Regions from separate parts of the Mesorhizobium sp. B2-3-7 genome, predicted to be linked through region 2. Evidence: riboswitches for the same ligand, from Rfam matches in the RefSeq annotation. Region 2 holds a riboswitch; the other holds the start of a gene.

Region 1 (9,498 bases), on a different contig from region 2:
AAGCGCGCCACCGCGACCAGGGGCATTGGCCCGAAGAGCCGGATCAGCGCGGTTCCGAGACCGACGCTCAAGCCGAGTACAAAGGACAGAAGCGTCAACGGTACGGTGAAGACCAACGCCGCCCATAGCAGCGAAGGCAGCGATTCCAGCATGAGTTGCAGCCAGTGCGGCACGAAAGGCTCCTTCTTGCGACTGCCGTATATCACGCGAAAGGCGGCGGGCCGTCAAAACGGTCCGCCGCCGGGCGATGTCGCGCGGGCCAACGGCCCGGCCGTAAATTACTTCGAAACGTCCTGTCCGAAATACTTGTCTGCGATCTTCTGATAGGTGCCGTCCGCCTTGATGTCGGCCAGCGCCTTGTTGATTGCGGCAACCAGTTCCGGATCGCCCTTGCGAACGATGACGCCGGAATAGTCGGCGTTCTCTTCCTGGGCCGCGATCTTCACATTGGCATCCGGCTTGTGCTTCTTGAAATCGAGGAAGGACAGGCTGTCATTGATGGTTGCGTCGGCGCGGCCAGTCAGAAGCAGCTGGATCGACTGGTCGAACCCGTCGGTGCCGACCAGTTCGGCGCCGTTGGCCTCGGCAAGCTTGCCGAAATTCGAAGTCAGCGACTGCGCCGACTTCTTGCCTTTGAGATCGGCGAAGCTCTTGATATCGGTGTTGTCGCCGCGCACGATCAGCACTGCCTTGGAGGCGATGTAGGGGTCGGAAAAATCGTATTTCGCCTTGCGGGCGTCGGTGATGCCGACTTCGTTGATGACCGCGTCATAGCGGTTGGCATCGAGGCCCGCGATCAGCCCGTCCCATTTGCCCTCGAGGAACTCTACCTTCACGCCGAGCTTTTCGCCGATCGCCTTGGCGATTTCGACATCGAAGCCGACCAGCGCTCCGCCGGCATCATGATAGGTAAAGGGTGCGTAGGTGCCCTCCGTGCCGACCTTGATGACGCCGGCCTGCTTGATCTGGTCGAGATTGGCGCCGGCATAGCCTGCGGTAACAGCCAGAACCTGCAAAGTTCCGGCGACGATGAGCGACTTGAGCCATTTCATTTTTCTGTGATCCCGTCCTGGCCTGATATCCGGCATGGTGTGTGAGCGCTGGAAATTGACAGATGTGAGTTGAAAAAATAAGGAATGAGATTTCAAAAACATCCATTATTCGGAATCGGATTCTACCACTGACGTTTCTGGCGGTGCCTCGAACCCGCCCTGAGTTTTTTCGCGCAGCCTCCACGCCGCGCCGCCGGCGGCGGAACCTTTCCCGCGCATGGCACGTTTTGCGTTCGTTGTAGGGCAGGACGCCGTCATTTCAAGTCGAGCGGCTGCCGGGTTTCGAAATGACATCCGTATCGCCAGAGCCAGGGAGTGCCTCATGATGGAAGACACGGCAGGACGGATCATGGTCCGCGCGGCAATGAGGGCTCCCTATCTCGAACGTGACGAGGAGTTGCGGCTGGCGCTGCGCTGGAAAAAGGACAACGACCAGAACGCGCTGCACAGCATCACCGTGGCGCATATGCGCCTGGTCATTTCCATGGCCTCCAAATTCCGTCATTACGGCCTGCCGCTTGGCGATCTGGTCCAGGAGGGCCATGTCGGCCTGCTCGAGGCCGCGGCCCGTTTCGAGCCGGAGCGCGAAGTGCGGTTTTCGACCTATGCGACCTGGTGGATCCGGGCCTCGATGCAGGACTACATCCTGCGCAACTGGTCGATCGTGCGCGGCGGCACCAGCTCGGCGCAAAAGGCTCTGTTCTTCAACCTGCGGCGCCTGCGCGCCCGGCTGGCGAACGGCGCCGCGGAGCCGCTGTCGAACAGGACGCTGTACCGTGAGGTTTCAGCGGCCCTCGGCGTCTCCGAAGCCGATGTCGCGCTGATGGATTCGCGGCTCTCGGCGCCCGACTCCTCCCTCAATGTCCCGCTTGCCGACGATGGGGGCGCGACCGAGCGGATGGACTTCCTCGTGTCGGACGATCCCTTGCCCGACGAGGTCGTCAGCGACACCATCGATATCGAACGCCGCTCGATATGGCTGAAGGCGGCGCTTGCCGCACTCAACGCGCGTGAGCTGCGCATCATCGAGGAGCGTCGGCTGAGCGACGAGGGCGCGACGCTCGAAGCGCTCGGCGAGACGCTTGGCATTTCCAAGGAACGCGTGCGCCAGATCGAGGCCCGCGCCATGGAAAAGCTGAAAGTGGCGCTGGTGAAGCAGAACCCGGAATTCCTCGCCACCGCCGCCTAAGTGGGAAAGTGTGTAACGGTTCCCGTCCGGGAATTGCGAAAACGAGAGAGCGGTCAGCGCCGACTATCGGCTATTTGTCGGTGACGATCTTGACCTTGTCGCCGGCCGAAACCGCAGCCCCCGGCGACAGCGCGTTGAGCACCCGGAACAGGTCGAGTTTGCGGTCGACGCCGACCATCTGCGCCGAAAGCGAACCCATCGTCTGCCCCGGCTGGACGGTGACCACGCGGATATGCAGCGGCTTCAGCGCCGCCTTTTCGGCGGCACTCAGAATGCGGAACGAGCCGCTGACGGAACGCGCCACGGTGTCGAGCGACGTGCTGGCGGATGGTGCCGCCGTCAGCAGCCGGTAGACCTGGCCGCCGGCGCGGATTACCGCGATATCGAACTGCCAGCCTTCGGCGCCTGCATGCGCCGTCGCCGCCTCGTTGCCGTTGATCGTTTCCTGCCTGACGCTCGCGTCGTCGAGACCGGCCACCCAGCCGCTCCTGATATAATCGGTCAGCGCACGGTTCTTGTCGATCGACACGCCGTCGAAGCGGATCGCAATGTCGCCCGGCCCGGTCGCCGTCACGGCGGCGGCCGAATTGTCGATGATGAAGCCCTCCGGCACCGAGAAGGACACGCCCAGGCCCGGATGCAGAAAGGTCTCGCCGCGCACATACCCTTCTTCCGGCGTGTCGCCGTAGAGCAGGCCGTCTATCCCGGCGAGGAAGGCGTCGCGATCGCGGGTGCCGACGCCCGGCGGGCCGAACTGGCGGGCATGGCGTTGCGCAAGGTCGATACGCTGCGGCGTATTGGGATGCGTTGCCAGGAAATCGAGGCTGGCGTCGGTGGCGCCGCTGATCGAGCGGAAATCGGTGTAGGCCGACATGGACTGCAAGAAGCGGCCGGCGGCGTAAGGATCGTAGCCGGCTTCGCCGATCGACTTGATGCCGATCGCGTCGGCCTCCAGTTCCTGGTTGCGCGAAAACTGCGCCAGTCTCAGCTTGCCGCGGATCAGCGCCGCCTTGGCGGTCGGGCTGTCGCCGAGCACGTCGGAAACAACCTTGGTGGCGAGCCCCTCCTCGGCCTCGAGCTGCTGGCGCTGCAGGCCGTGGTTAGCGGTGACGTGGCCCATCTCATGCGCGATGACGGCGGCGAGCTCGGCCGAATCATTGGCCAGCGCCAGCAGGCCGCGCGTGACGTAGAGGTAGCCGCCCGGCAGTGCGAAGGCATTGACGTTGGGCGAATTGAGGATGGTGATACGATAGGTCTGGGTCGGGTTGGCCGACACCACCGTCAGGCTGCCTACGACCTTGGCGACCATGCGCTCGAGCTTGGGATCGGAGTATTCGCCGCCATAGGTCGCCAGGATGCGTGGATGCTGCGCCTTGGCCAGTTCGGCCAATTTGTTATTGGCCGCGACATTGTCGACCGTGATCGGTTTGTCGGAAGGCTGGAAGCCGGATTCCTGGACTTCCGGAGGTGTGAACATCTGGCAGCTTGCCAGGGCCACGACAAAGCCGGCCAGCGCCAGAAAGCGCGCCAGCATTTTCCCTCTTGGTCTTTCCGTGCCGGTCGGCAGAACGGCTTCCTTTCGGGTCTGGCGCATGCCCGCGAAAATCGGGGCGATCCTCGCAAGGGCTCATGCGCAAATCAAAGCATTACAGCATCCACGCCATACCAACGCGCGGCGGATGCTGCAGGCAAATCACGGCCTGCACCGGACCGGTACAGGGCGGACCTAGCCACACTACCTCTGTCATGGCAAGCAATCGCCCCGTCGCCAGGAGCCGGTTTGAGCGTAAATTATGTCCGCTTCCGGGCAATATCTCGTGATCCAGCCTCCCAGGCGCTTGTGCCAACATAGCGCCGGAAAACTTCAGGACCAGCCCCGGCAAAGAAATCATCCGCCTTGCCCTTGGCGGCAACCATGCCGTTGTCGAGGAACACCACCTCCTCACAAATACGGCGTGCGTCCTGTGGCTGGTGCGTGACGAACAGCAGCGTCATGCCCCGCTCGGCATGCACGTCGGCGACAAGATCGAGCATGTCGTCGCGCAAGGCCGGTCCGAGTGAAGCGAAAGGCTCGTCCAGAAGAAGCACCGGGCGGTTGCGAACCAGCACGCGCGTCAATGCGACACGCTGGCGTTCGCCTCCCGAAAGTTCGCGCGGCAGGCGTCTTTCCTTGCCCGCGAGGCCGGTGCGCGCGATCGCCTCCGCGATGTCAGCGCGGTCGGCCTCGGTCAGCCGCAGCGAGGGCGAGCGGCCGAGCCCGACATTCTCTTCGACCGAAAGATGGGCAAAAAGATTGTTTTCCTGGAACACCATCGACACCGGCCGCGCCGAAGGCGGCGCCGCGCCGACATTGGCGCCGCCGATCAGCACGCGGCCAGCCTGCGGCGTCTCGAAGCCCGCCACCAGATTGAGCAGCGTCGACTTGCCCGAGCCGCTCGGCCCCATGATGGCGGTAATTTTCGACGCGGCGAAATCGACATCGAAAACGAGCGGCGCGTCGCCGTAGCTGAACGAGACCGTGTCCAGCCGCACCTCGGCTCCCCTTGTCGCACCATTGGTGGCGCCCGCAGCCATCAGTCTCGTTCTCCCCTTCCCAGCCCGCTCGCCGCCACCACAAGCGCAAGGCAGACCAGACCGAGCAGCAGCGCCAGGCCGGCGGCGTCCTCGGTCCGGTAGCTGCCCATGCGCGCCAGGAGAAGGTAGGGCAAGGTCTGCACGGAATCACTGCCGAACAATGCGATGACGCCGAGATCGCCAAGCGACAGCGCCATGGCAAACGCGAAGGCGGTGGCCAGCGGCCGTCGCAGCGAGGGCCAGTCGACCAGCCGCAACCGGGCCCAGCCCGCTATTCCCAGAAGCGCGCAGAGCCGCTCATGGCGCTCGCTCGCCGCATCATAGGCGGGGCGGATGGCACGGATGGCGAAAGGCATCGCCATGACTGCATTGACAGTGACGACCATGACCGGGGCTATGGCAAAGACATCGCCGAAATGGCGCAGCAGAAGGAACCAGCCGGAGCCGATGACGATGGGCGGCACGACTAGGACGAAGCCGGCACCGGTGTCGGTGGCGTGTTCGAGCACGGTCCGCGGACCGGAGCGGCGCTTCAGGGCCAGCACGCGGCGCGCCATGGTGAGCGAAAGCGACAGCGCAACCGACAGCAGCGCCGACAGGAAAGCCAGCACGGCGCTGGTCAGCGTCGCCTGCCGCACCGCCGCTTCGCCGGCGAGACGACCGAGGTCGGCGCCGAGGCCTGACATCAGCGTCGCCGTCATCGGCCCGGCGACGAACAAAAGGGCCAGCACGACGAGCGCGGCATTCAGCGCGGTCTCGGTCCTGCCGGCCGAGACGTAGCGGCGCGGCGCCACCGGCAGATTGGCGTCACCGGTGGTGTTGGCGCCGAGCCGCGTCAACGCCAGCACCACGACAAAGGTCAGCGCGATCTGCAGCAGCGTCAGCGCCACCGCCCGCGCGGGATCGAAATCGAAACGCAGCGCCTGGTAGATGCCGACCTCCAGCGTCGTCGCGCCGGGGCCACCGCCCAGCGTCAACACGATCGTGAAGGACGTGATGCAGAGCATGAACACCAGGCCGGCGACGCCCGGCAGAGCGGCGCGCAGTGTCGGCCACTCGATCAGCCGGAAAGCCGGTGCGGCACCCATACCCAGCTGGCTCGCCAGCCGCCATTGATCGGCTTGGATGGTTTGCAGCGCTTCGAGGAACAGCCGCGTGGCCAGCGGCAGGTTGAAGAAGACATGAGCAACGAGGATGCCGGAGAGGCCATAGATGCCCGGCCAATTGTAACCGCCGACGGCACCAAGAAAGCCGGCGAAATAGCCGGCGCGGCCATAGAGCGCCAGGATGCCGAGCGCCGCCACGATCGCCGGCAGCGCCAACGGCAGGGCGAAGAGCTGGAGGATGAAGCCGCGGCCGGGAAAGCGCGGATGCCGCGACAGCGCGCGAGCCACGAACAGGGCCGGCGCCACCGACAACAGCGTCGAAAGCGCCGCCTGCCACAACGTAAAGCGCACGACGCGCAGGAGATAAGGATCGAAGGCTGCCCAGGCTCCGGAGAAATCGTTCGCGCCTTCGAAAAGAAGACCCGCAAACGCGCCGCCGATCAGGAGCCCGATCGCCGCAAGCGCGAGGATACCGGCGGAGATGCGGGGGTCAGACGCGCGCTGCACGCTGCGCCACCCAAAGGACCTTTAGCGAGCGTCGCGTTCCTTCGCGCCCCCCTCTGTCCTGCCGGACATCTCCCCCACTTGGGGAGAGATTGGCTGCTTCAGCGCTCCACCCTCTCCTGTGACGTCGCCAATTGGCGAAAGCCGTCGTGACGGCCAATCTCCCCCCTCGTGGGGGAGATGTCCGGCAGGACAGTGGGGGGCGCTGTAGAGCACTCATCATCCGATCATACGACCAAACTACTTGCTCATCACCGCCAGCCATTCATCCACCCATGCCTTGCGGTTGGCCGCGACCTCCTCGGGACTGAACAGCAAGGTTTTGGTCGGTTTGACCAGTCTGTCGAAGGCCGGATTGAGCGGCTTGTCGGTCTTGCCGGCCGGGAACATCCAGTTGGTCTCGGGGATGGCATCCTGGAATTTCGGCCCGGTCATGAAGGCGATGAACTTTTCCGCCAGCGGATTTTTGGCTCCCGTCGTGGTGATGCCGGCGACCTCGATCTGCAGATACTCGCCCTCCTCGAAGGAAGCGGCCTGGTAGCGCTCGGTGTTCTCGGCAACCATGTGGTAGGCGGGCGAGGTCGTGTAGGACAGCACCATCGGCGCCTCGCCCTTGGTGAACAGGCCGTAGGCCTCGCTCCAGCCCGGCGTCACGGTCAAGACCTTCGCCTTGAGCTTGGCCCAGGCCTCCGGCGCCTTGTCGCCATAGACCGACTTCACCCACAACAGCAGGCCGAGGCCCGGCGTCGAGGTGCGCGGATCCTGGATAACGATCTTGTCGTCGGCACTGCCCTCGACCAATTCCTTCAGGCTCTTGGGCGGCGTCTTCAGCTTCTGCGTGTCATAGACGACGGCGAAATAGCCATAGTCGTACGGGACAAAGATGTCGTCGTTCCAGCCGCCCGGCACATTGAGCCCGGTCACGGCGCCATGCGGCGCAAACAGGCCAGTGGCCTTGGCATCGGCGGTGAGATTGGTGTCGAGGCCAAGCACGATGTCGGCCTTGGTCGCGGCCCCTTCCAGCTTGACGCGGTTGAGCAGCGCGACGCCGTCGGCAACCGAGACGAAGTCGACATCGCAGCCGCATTCGGCCTCGAATTCCTTCTTCACCACCGGGCCGGGGCCCCAGTCGGCGGTAAAGCTCTCATAAGTGTAGACGGTGAGCTTGTCCTTGGCTAAGGCCGGCCCGGACAGAACCACGACCATTGCAGAGACAAGGGCGTATAAAAGCGTGCGCATCGGCGCCTCCTTCGTTCGGGTTAAAGGAATTGAGGCGTCGGACTGTCCGAAACGTCTAATCCCTCCGCCGGTACAAACCGGATCAGGTTCAGCGGGTTGGCGAGACTGCCTCTCAGCCGGTCCGCGAAATATCGCGTCCGGCACCCCGTTAGAGCGCCTCGACACATAGGCCCGGCCGGTGAACCGCGCAAGTGGCTGTTTGCCGGCCTTCCGTTTCCGCTGCCGGGCTGGTAAGGGCCACACGATATGAGCACATTCACCATCCTGCTTGGCGGCGATCTCATCCGCACGCCACGGCTCGACCGTCAGGTCGAGGGAACCCGCGTCGTCGCCGCCGATGCCGGCATCGGCCATGCAAGCACGCTCGGCCTTGTGCCGGAACTGTGGGTCGGCGATTTCGATTCCGTGCCCGCCGGCCTGCCGGATGAGTTGGCCGCCGTGCCGCGCCGGACCTTCCCGGCAGAGAAGGACGCCACCGATGGAGAACTCGCGATATCGGCCGCCCTGGAGCGCGGCGCGACCAGCCTCGTGCTCGCCGGCGCCTTCGGCGGCAAGCGCGCCGACCATGCCTTCCTGCACATGGCGCTCGCCCTGCGGCTGGCCGGGGCCGGGACAAAGGTGCTGTTGACCAGCGGCGCGCAGGAAGCCGTGCCCCTGGCGCACGGCACGGCCCGCTTCGACTATGCCGACGGCACCCTGTTCTCGATCCTGGGTTTTTCCGAGCTTGCCGGGCTGACCGTCGCCGGCGCGAAATGGCCGCTTGACCGCGTCAAGGTCGCGTTCGGCTCATCGCTGACCATCTCTAATGAGGTCAAGGGCAGGCTCGAGATCGCGCTGGGAGCGGGGCGCGCGCTGCTGCTCGCCCATCCCTATCCCTTGCCAGAAAGCTGACATGGCGCCGCCTCTTCTCAATCTCGACGGAATAAAACTGACCTTCGGCGGCACGCCCCTGCTCGACGGCGCCGACTTGGCTGCGTCGGCAGGCGACAAGATCGCGCTGGTCGGCCGCAACGGGTCCGGCAAGTCGACGCTGCTCAAGATCGCCGCCGGCCTGATCGAGCCGCAGGACGGCGAGGTGTTCCGCCAGCCATCGGCGACCGTCCGCTATCTGCCGCAAATGCCCGACATGGACGGCTTCGCAACCGTGCGCGCCTATGTCGAGGCCGGCCTCGGTCCCGCCGACGATCCTTATCGCGCCAGCTACCTGATGGAGCACCTCGGCCTCTCGGGCGAGGAGCAGCCGGGCGACCTCTCCGGCGGCGAGGCCAGGCGCGCCGCCCTTGCCCGCGTCATGGCGCCCGAGCCTGATATCCTGCTGCTCGATGAGCCGACCAACCACCTCGATCTCTCGGTGATCGAATGGCTGGAAGAGGAACTCGTCCGCACCTCCTCGGCCCTCATCGTCATCTCGCACGACCGCCGTTTCCTTGAGCGCGTCTCGCGCGCCACCGTGTGGCTCGACCGGGGCCAGACGCGCCGGCTGGATAAGGGCTTCGGCCATTTCGAGGAATGGCGCGACCAGGTGCTTGAGGAAGAAGAGCGCGAACAGCACAAGCTCGGCCGCCAGATCGTGCGCGAGGAACACTGGCTGCGTTATGGCGTGACGGCGCGGCGCAAGCGCAACATGCGCCGCCTGGGCGAATTGCAGACCATGCGCCAGCGTTTTCGCGGCCATCGCGGCGCCGAAGGCACCGCGACCATGGTGGCCAGCGACGCCGCCGAATCCGGCAAGCTGGTGATCGAGGCCAGGAACATCGAGAAGAGCTTTGGCGACCTCACCGTGGTCAAGGGGTTCTCGACCCGCATCCAACGCGGCGACCGCGTCGGCCTCGTC
Region 2 (9,498 bases):
GCGACGAACCGGATGCCATTCTGATTGTAGAGGTACATCCCGAAGCAGAGTGATGAAGCGAGAACTACAACAAACGCGGCAAACTTCCTGCTGAACAGGTGATCAAAGAAGAGGAAAGGGACAGCATACGCCGTTACCATCATCGTCAGCAGGAATCCGCTCGTAGTAATTTCTATCGTCGCTCGCCTGTCGCCGATCGAGCCCAGAAGATAGCTTTTGAGGATGGTCACGGCGACAACTATGGCCGCTATATAGCATGTCGAAATTAGCACATGTCGGCGCCCGCAAATATCGGAGCCCGTGATAATTTGGCCCACTGCGAACGCGCCGGCAAAGACCAGAACCGCAGAATGAATAAAGGGTGCAATTCCCACCAATGCATATTTGACCAGGCGCCATGGCAATAGGAGGGCCAGATAGATTGCGGCCATGGCGACAGCCGACCGTACTTGAGAGAATACGAGATCGATTAACTGAGGGTGGATTAGCAAAAGGATGTAGGCTGGGGACGAGGCTTTGACTGCCACGTAGACGCTGATGACTACCAAGGAGATTAAGGTCAGGGTAGAAAAGATGCTGGCTAGTTCGAAGCTCTCTTTGAGAGCGTAGATACCCTTCCGCCAAAGGTATTCTTGGGCATACCAATCGATCAGTGAAGCGGTATCAGGAGAAACATAGTATGCCCTTTTGTCGAAATTCTGGATGTAGTTCTGCAGATCGGGAAATGGCGTTCCTCTGACCATCACCCAGTTCACCATCCATATGCACAGGGCAACCGCTACGCCGATCGTGGGCTTTGTCAGTCTTTGTAGCTTCCCCATAGTCTGACGAGTCTGGGAGGCATACGATTGGTTCACCCACATTTCATGCCCGACGCGCCAGCATAGTCTTCTCTCAAAGTGTTCGTCTTGAGTTGCAATTTTCTAACCATGTGCGGTCAGGCGCGCAAGGCGATCTTAAGTTTGACACACATCGACAATTATCGCTGGTGGACAGAGCGGTAGCTTTCCAACCTAAACCAAGCCGAGCCGGCGATTGAAACCCATGGCCGCGCGGTCAGGCTCAATCGCTGGGTGGCGCGCTAGGTCGGTTTCTTGCGCAGGATCAGCAATGCTTCGTCGCCATCGGGAAGTACTGCACCTTCAGGTAGTCATCGGCCGCCATGGGGCGGGGTGTCGATGTTCCGGCGCATGCCGAGATAAAGCCTGCGGGCGATATTTCTGAGCAAGGTCTCGCCTCCGATGGTTTATCCGGGCTGTCGTCTCGTCACCGCCTGATGCCCCAGGCATAGGTTCTTTGCTTGGACGCGTTCAGACGGCGCACCTCGTACCGGCCCTGCCGCTCGATCTCGGCGACCGCTTCGACCACGCCATCGAAGGACCCTGGCGTGACGTCGTCGAATACGACCATGTCGCCCTCGCGCTGAACGCCCGAAACGCAGCGATGCTCGGCCAGCACGTTCTTCCTGGTGTGCTGCGCGTCGATGAAGGCGAAGTGGATCCGGTTCACGCCGACCCTGGGCAATTGAAGGAGTGAATCGCCTTGCAGGAAAATGATCCGGTCGGCCAGCGGCTGCCAAGGCCGAAGCAGTTCGGCGCGCGACTTCCTGCCGTCATGGTCGTCGATGCAATTCCAGTAGAAGCGATGATGGTGCGGCAGGACGTCGAGCGTGACGACATGCCCGCAGGCGCCGGCATCGGCGAGTGCCTTGGCCATGCAGATCGCGGAGAAACCACGCGCGGTGCCGGTCTCGACGACGGTGGTGAACGGCCTTGGGCTGTCGGCCAGCTGGCGGCGAAGAAGACTGTAGAGCACCCGCCCGTGCGGGTAGGCGAGCGCGCTGGTCTTGATGGTGATCTGGGTGTGGAGGGCCAGTTCGTCGAGCCAGTCGCGATCGACGGCAAAGCCGGTTTCGGCCTCGAGCCTGTCGATCTCAGCGAATGAGACGCGCCGGGTGGCTTCGAACAGCCTCAGATATTCCTCTTTCGAGGCACGCGGCGCCGAGCCCAGCGGGTCGACGTTCCAGCGGCGATCGATGGCGGCCGACAGCCTGTTGAAGGCCAGGCGCCGCGCGGCGCCAACAAAGTCTCTCATCCCAGACCTGTTCGTCCCAAAATTGTATTTTTTCTAACCATGCGCCGGCCGGCGCGCAAGGCGACCTCCGGTTTTGACGCACTGCAAGTAGGCACCGAGGCGCGCGCAACGGCGACTATCCGCACCCCTGTGCTGCCGGCGATCACCCACTCACCTCATCCACCAAGAAATCGAAAGGGATATCATGGACCGCAATTTTACGCGGGCGCTTGCGCTCGTCCTCAAATCCGAAGGCGGCTGGTCGGACAATCCGGCCGATCCGGGCGGCGCCACCATGAAGGGCGTCACGCTCGCCAATTTCCGCCGCTACGTGAAGGCGGATGCCGCCAAGGCGGATCTCAGGAAGATCAGCGATGCCCAACTCGCCACGGTGTACCGCCGCTTCTACTGGGATGCGGTGGCTGGCGCCGAGTTGCCCGACGGCGTGGATTACGCGGTGTTCGACTATGCCGTGAACAGTGGGCCAAGCAGGGCGGCGAAATATCTTCAAGCAGTGGTCGGCACCGCCCAGGACGGCCGCATCGGGCCCGAGACGCTCGCTGCCGTCGGTTCCAGACCGGCCGCCGTCGTCATCGACAATCTCTGCGATGCCCGCCTGGCTTTCCTGAAGCGGCTTCCGACCTGGCCGACTTTCGGCAAAGGCTGGTCGAGGCGGGTCGGATCCGTCCGCGCACAGGCGCTGCTGCTGACGGCTGTCGGGGCAGGCGAGGCATCGGCCACGCGGCCAGATCCTGCACCGGCCGCTGCTGCGGCGGCGCCGGGCGGCGCTGCTGCCGTAGATGCCGTCGAACCGGTCGCGGCGGCGCCTGCCGGCGCCAACATCCCAGCTGCCACCAAGGCGGGCGGGATCATTGTCGCGTGCCTGCTCGTCGCCTACGCCGCCTGGCACCACATCGCCGCCGCCTTGCAAGGAATGTTCTGATCATGGCCACCACAACCCAGCCGACCATCCGCCCGACCAACAAACTGACGGCCGCGACCATCGCCGCCGCCGCCGTTTCGATTTCCGGCGTCTTCGTGCGCAATGTCTGGCCATCCTGGTACGATGCCGAGACATGGGCCACGCTGCTGCCGCTAGCCGTCTTTGCCGTCGGCTATCTCGTCAAGGACGCGCCAAACCAATGAGCGCGCTCCTCTCCTTCCTGCTCAGCAATTCGACCGTTCTCGGCATCGGCGCAGCCATCGTCGCTGCGTTTGGCTGGGGTGTTCGCCAGCGGCTTGCCGGCGAGCGCGCCGAACGTAGCCGGCAGGCCGCGGCCGAGGCGGCGGCGCGCGACGTCGCCGACCAGGTTGACAACGACATCGGCGCGCTACCCGCCGCCACTGCCCGAAAGGAGCTCAGGTCATGGGCAAGGGATTGATTGTCGCAGCGGCCGCAGCACTTGTCGCGGTAGCCGGCTGCACCACCGTCACCGGCGGATTTTGCGCGGTCTCGAGCCCGCTGCGCTTGTCCGCATCCGCCGTCGCAGCACTGTCGGATGCGGAAGTCCGGACGCTGCTGGCGCACAACCGCAAGGGCGAGAAACTGTGCGGGTGGAAGCCATGACGATCGTGTTGCCGCTCGATTCGGGCCCTGCTGCTCGGGGACCGCTCATCTTCGGTGCCGGATCGGTCGTTCTGTTTCCTGATCGCGAGACAATGAAATGATGCATGATCTTTTCGACCTGCTCGGTATTAAGGTGCCGGTGGTGGTCGCCGGCCTTTCCGGCGGCATATTGCGCGCGCTGTCGCGCCACCGCTACAAACCGCGCGAGATGGTGGCCTCGCCGATCTGCGGCGCGCTAGCCGCCGCCTATCTGACGCTGCCCGTGGTCCAGTATTCCCGCGCCATGGGCCTGCCGATGGCCAATGACGACACCACGACCCTGGCGGCCGCATTCCTCATCGGCGTCTGCGCGATGTGGATATCGGATATCGTATTCGAGGTCGTGGTGCGCAGGTTCAGGCCTGGGGAGTGACGCCGCGCGTCCGTGGTGATCGGCAGCAGGACGCGCCCGTCGACTGGACGAAGCCGACGACAATGCCCATCTATGGGAAATCCTGGAGCGGCTGTCATAGCGCCGGGCCTCCAGTTTTATCGTGCGCAATTCCGGACGGAAACGGCTACAACCTTTCCCCGGAGTTGCTTTGGGGAGATTTGATATGGCGACTTCAAGCGAACGCGCGGTGCTTGCCGGCGGCTGTTTCTGGGGCATGCAGGATCTGATCCGACGCATCCCGGGCGTCCTGTCCACGCGCGTCGGCTACAGCGGCGGCGACGTGCCTGATGCCACCTACCGAAACCACGGCACCCATGCCGAAGCCATCGAGATCAATTTCGATCCCGCCAGGGTGAGCTACCGTACGCTGCTGGAGTTCTTCTTCCAGATTCATGATCCGACGACACGCAACCGCCAGGGCAACGATGTGGGGATGAGCTACCGTTCGGCGATCTACTACACCAGCGATGAGCAGAAGCGCGTCGCCGAAGACACCATCGCCGACGTCGACGCCTCGGGCCTGTGGCCCGGCAAGGTGGTCACCGAGGTGGCTCCGGCCGGCGCGTTCTGGGAAGCCGAACCCGAGCATCAGGACTATCTGCAGAAATACCCGAACGGCTACACCTGTCATTTCGTCAGGCCGGGCTGGAAGCTGCCGGTTCGCGAAAAGGCTGTATCGTAGACGGCGCCCGAACCGAGACGAAGGCCGATGGCGGTTTACGTCTCAGGCGCCTGCCTGTTCGGCGAGGGTGAAACATAAAGAGACGGAAACGCCACGGAACAGACGCCCCGTGGCGTTCTCCAGCAGTTTCGGCGAATGGCTACTTGCCGCAATGCTTGTCATTGACGGTCGGCGAAGCGGTGCCCGGAGCGGTGTGGCTGGCATCCGGCTGAGCACCTTGTGGGCTGGCCGGACAGTTCCGGTCCGCGTTCGAATTCATGCCGTCGGGCATGGCGGTCGTGCTGCCGGTCGTGCCAGGATCCACAGTGTTCGGCGGTGCCGGCGTGTTCGGGTCGACCGTGACCGACTGGCCGCTGCCGGGCCCATTATTATTGGCGCCGTTTCCGCCAGCACTTTGCGACATCGCCGAAGTCGCGAGACCAATTGTAAGAGCCGAAGCTGCGAGGATTTTCATGAACATGGTTTGTCTCCATTTCTGTGAAGTCTTCGCTCGTTTCCACGAAGTTCGTCGCGTTTGCGACTATAGGGACAACCACTCGTCGTGGCTAAGGTTCCGGACAAATTTCCCTCAAGACCGGGCCCGACGGAACCGCCCATAAATCAGGCCTGGCGCAATGCATTTCCGGCGATGGTCCTGAAAAAAACAGCTTTCATAGCCGCCCGATTGGTGCTTTAACGCGTCCATCCACAGGGGTGCTCCGTACGGTCGGGGCTGAGACGGGGGGCGGCAAGCCCACAGACCCTAGAAGCTGATCTGGGTAATACCAGCGGAGCGAGGCGGGCGATGTTTTCAGGCGCACAGATTTCCCTATATCCCATGTCCGGCGATTTTGTCGGCGTCATCCTTGGCGCGCTCGGGGCACTGGACCCCTATCGTGATCGACTGCGGATCGAGACCGACGATATCTCGACCTTGCTTGTCGGGCCGCCCGAGGTGCTGTTTCCTGCCATGCGCGACCTGTTCGTGGCGGCAGCGCGCAGCGGCAAGCATTGCGTGCTTTCGGCCGCCATCTCGCGCGGCTGCCCGGGCGAGCCGGACGATCCGATCTGCCGCTCCGACGCGTTTGGCGGACCTGCCGGGCCGCTCGGCCCGCGCAAGGAAGCGGCTATCGCCGCCGTGCGCGGCGTGGCCGTCACCGGCCAGCCGGCGGCGGCGCAGTTCTCGCTTTACGTCATGGGCACCGACGACCACATGGACGAGATCTATGGCTGCATCGACTTCCTGAAGCAGTCGGGCGTATATGAGCGCTCCAAGCATTTCTGCACAAAGTTGCGCGGCGACGCAGGCGCCATTTTTACCGCACTCAACGAGGCCTTTTGCCGCTTCGGGCCGGGTGCCGGTCACGTAACGCTCGACGTCACCGTCTCGGCCAACAGCCCCACCGCCGTCTGACGGCGCGCCCCGCGCCATCCGCTCCGGGTACCTGCGTGTCCTCCCCGTCCGCCCCTTCGCGTCCGATCGTGGACCTCATCGCCAGAACCGCTCCGGCGATGCTTTCGGTGGGGCTGCTGCTAGCCGCGTGGGAACTCTATGCGCGCTTTGGTGGCATCAAGCCGACAATCCTCCCGGCGCCATCGCGCGTCTTCGCTCAGGCAATGCTCAACCGGCACGCGCTGGCCGATAACGCCGTGCCAACCCTCCGTGCCACGCTCGCAGGCTTTGCCTGTTCGCTCGGCGGTGCCTTTGCGATGTCGATATTGATCGACTTCTCCCAGCCATTGCGGCGCGCCCTTTTTCCGGTCTTCGTGGTCAGCCAGACCTTGCCGCTGGTGGCGATTGCACCGCTGGTGGTGCTGTGGTTCGGCTTTGGGCTGATGCCCAAGATCATGCTGGTGGCGCTGGTCACCTTCTTTCCGATGTTGGTGGCTTTGGCCGAAGGATATGAGGCGACGGAGGCTGAGATCGGCCAAATGCTGCGCGCCATGGGGGCAGGGCGCTGGCGTGTCTTCGTCCTGGCGCGGCTGCCCTCGGCGCTGCCCTACTTCTTCGCCGGTGTCAGGATCTCGATCACCTATGCTGTCGTGGGCGCCATCTTCGCCGAATATGCGGGCGCGGCGAAGGGCCTCGGCATCTACATGCTCAACGCCAAGAACAACTTCCGCCCGGACCTGGTGCTGGCCGCCGTCGCCGTCAGCGCCGTGCTGACGCTCGTCCTGTTCGGGCTGACGATGCTGGTCCAGCGCCTTGCCATGCCATGGGAACGGACCGCCGGCGGGCGGGCCGCAGGAAAGGGGCCGTGGCGATGAACCGGCTCGAACTGCGACATGTGCGCAAGGCCTTCGAAGGACTCGACGTGCTTGCCGACATTTCGCTCAGCGTCGGCGCCGGCGAATTCGTCTCCATTCTGGGCCCCTCCGGCGCCGGCAAGTCGACGCTGTTCCAGCTTCTGACCGGCGCGCTTCACGGCGAGGGCGAGATATTCTTCGACGGCAAGCCGCTCGATGACCACGGCCGGCATTTCGCTTTCATGCCGCAGCGCGACGCGTTGATGCCTTGGCGGCGCATTCTTGACAACGCCACGCTCGGGCTTGAGGTGCAAGGTGTCAGGCGCAAGGCTGCCCGCGCTCGCGTTGCTCCGCTGTTCGAGGAATTCGGGCTTGCCGGTTTCGAACGGCATTTTCCGGCGCAGCTTTCCGGCGGCATGCGCCAGCGCGCGGCCTTGCTGCGCACCGTGGTGCAGGAACGCGATATGCTGCTGCTCGACGAGCCGTTCGGCGCACTCGATGCGCTGACCCGCGCCGCCATGCAACGCTGGTTGGAACAGATGTGGCGGCGCCACTGCTGGACGGCGCTGCTGATCACCCACGACGTGCGCGAAGCTGTGTTCCTGTCCGACCGCATCTATGTGCTTTCGGCGCGGCCGGCGCGCGTCGTCGCTGAGATCACCGTGCCGCTGCCGCGTCCACGCGAACTGGCCGGCGGCGCTGCACGGCAGGCCGGCACCCTCGAAGCCGAGATCCTCGACATCCTCCTCAACCCGAGCCACCAGAAGGACACGGACCATGACTGACCTGACGCGCCGGCAAGCCTGGCTGCTCACTGCCGCTGCCGGCCTTCCCCTTGTAGCCCGGCCAGGCCGATCTCTTGCCCAGGCGGCCGCCCGGAAAGTAACGGTGGCGCTGGACTGGACGGTCAACACCAACCATATCGGCCTGTTCGTCGCTCGCGACAAAGGGTTTTACAGCGAGGCCGGCCTCGAGGTCGACATCCTGCCCTACAGCGATACCGGTGCAGGCACGCTGGTTGCCAACCGCGTTGCCGATTTCGGCATCAACGGCTCCATCGGCCTCTTCACCCAGAAAACCGCCGGCGCCGATCTCAAGGCGGTCTATGCCGTGGTGCAGTCCGAAACCGGACGGCTGGTGTTCAATGCAGCGCGTGACGAGATCAAAACCCCCAGGGATCTTGACGGCCTGACCTATGGCGGTTTCGGCAGTGCCTGGGAAAACGCGCTGATCTCGACCATCATCCGTCACGATGGCGGCAAGGGGGCTTTCGAAACGGTGACGCTCGGCACGTCCGCCTATGAGGCGCTGGCCAACGGTTCGGTCGACTTCACGTTGGAGGTCTCGACCTGGGAAGGCGTCGAGGCAGAACTGAAAGGCGTCAAACAGCGAAGCTTCGTCTATGCCGACTACGGCGTGCCCGACGAACACACCACGCTGATCTCCTCTAGCGATGCGTATCTGCGTGCAAATCCGGAATTGGCGTCGGGCTTCATACGGGCAACGCGGCGCGGCTACCAGTTCACCGTCGACCATCCCGAAGAAGCGGCCACACTGCTGATCGCCGCCAACAAGGACGCCCTGACCAATCCGGCATTGATCCACGCCTCGCTGAAGACGCTGATCGACGGGCACTATCTGCGCCGGCAAAACGGCGCCATAGGCAGCATGGACCCGGCCAAGATGGAAGCGATCGGTTCCTATCTCTTCGCCGCCGGCATCCTCCGGAACGGGGACGGCGAGCCCGTTGCCCGGCAACCGGATTTTGGCAACTATTTCAGTAACTTCTATTTGGGGTAGGGATCAAACCGCATCGGGCGCCAGCGCTGCTCAAGCTGATTGCCTTTCGTCAGCCTCGTCAGAGCTGCGCCCAAGGCAAAACCTTTACCGCAATAAAGCACAGAGCGGCGACTGCCATTACGCCCAAACCACTCCAACGCAAAATCCGCGCCCTCCCGAAAAGCCCGTCTAATCTACCCCAAGGCTCAGTGCCTTCTTGCGATCGGCCTGAGCACGCTTGCGGTTGCCCTTGGCTTCCCACGCCCGGCTCCGCGCCTCGTAGGCGGTTGCGAAATCCGGCTTAAGCCTTATCGCCTGGCTGAAATCCGCGATGGCCCCTTCATAGTCCGCTCTGCTGGTTCGGATCACGCCTCGACCGAAATAGCCAAAGGGGTTCTTGTGATCGAGGCTGATGGCCTTTTCGAAATCGTGCAGCGCGGCGACGTCCTCGTGCCCTCCCATCCATAGGAGGCCTCGATCGGCATAGACCCTTGCGTCCGCGGGGTTGAGATTGATGGCCTTTTCGAAGTCGGCAAACGCCCCGTCGTAGTTTTCCTGGAAACTGAGGTTCTGGCCGCGACTGTAGTAGGTCTCGGCTATATTCGGATTGATCGCGATCGCCTGCGTGTAATCGGCAACAGCATGAGCATAATCGTTCTTGGCCTCCCAAGCCATGGCCCGGGCCAGATAGGCGTCATGAAATGCCGGGACCAGTGCGATCGCCTTGCCATACAGGGC

What was found. A riboswitch is a leader RNA that binds a small molecule or an ion and turns the genes downstream of it on or off. The one in region 2 is predicted to bind thiamine pyrophosphate.
Region 1: it holds a riboswitch for thiamine pyrophosphate, as region 2 does, so the genes downstream of both, thiB (thiamine ABC transporter substrate binding subunit) here and FJ940_RS20650 (YkoF family thiamine/hydroxymethylpyrimidine-binding protein) in region 2, are expected to answer to the same signal.

The regions. Positions count from the first base shown of each region.
Region 1 is NZ_VFVV01000001.1:28,898-38,395, forward strand. It holds gene FJ940_RS00135 (ABC transporter permease subunit) at 1-173, opposite strand, end outside; gene FJ940_RS00140 (amino acid ABC transporter substrate-binding protein) at 279-1,052, opposite strand; gene FJ940_RS00145 (RNA polymerase factor sigma-32) at 1,375-2,241, shown strand; gene FJ940_RS00150 (M48 family metalloprotease) at 2,312-3,775, opposite strand; gene thiQ (thiamine ABC transporter ATP-binding protein) at 4,033-4,815, opposite strand; gene thiP (thiamine/thiamine pyrophosphate ABC transporter permease) at 4,815-6,428, opposite strand; gene thiB (thiamine ABC transporter substrate binding subunit) at 6,666-7,664, opposite strand; TPP riboswitch at 7,707-7,822, opposite strand; gene FJ940_RS00175 (thiamine diphosphokinase) at 7,911-8,555, shown strand; gene FJ940_RS00180 (ABC-F family ATP-binding cassette domain-containing protein) at 8,557-9,498, shown strand, end outside.
Region 2 is NZ_VFVV01000010.1:176,626-186,123, forward strand. It holds gene FJ940_RS20605 (hypothetical protein) at 1-758, opposite strand, end outside; gene FJ940_RS20610 (class I SAM-dependent methyltransferase) at 1,267-2,094, opposite strand; gene FJ940_RS20615 (glycosyl hydrolase 108 family protein) at 2,279-3,016, shown strand; gene FJ940_RS20620 (hypothetical protein) at 3,019-3,219, shown strand; gene FJ940_RS20625 (ABC transporter permease) at 3,216-3,455, shown strand; gene FJ940_RS20630 (hypothetical protein) at 3,440-3,640, shown strand; gene FJ940_RS20635 (hypothetical protein) at 3,741-4,052, shown strand; gene msrA (peptide-methionine (S)-S-oxide reductase MsrA) at 4,237-4,755, shown strand; gene FJ940_RS20645 (hypothetical protein) at 4,895-5,215, opposite strand; TPP riboswitch at 5,435-5,549, shown strand; gene FJ940_RS20650 (YkoF family thiamine/hydroxymethylpyrimidine-binding protein) at 5,540-6,148, shown strand; gene FJ940_RS20655 (ABC transporter permease) at 6,247-7,002, shown strand; gene FJ940_RS20660 (ABC transporter ATP-binding protein) at 6,999-7,766, shown strand; gene FJ940_RS20665 (ABC transporter substrate-binding protein) at 7,759-8,781, shown strand; gene FJ940_RS20670 (tetratricopeptide repeat protein) at 8,950-9,498, opposite strand, start outside.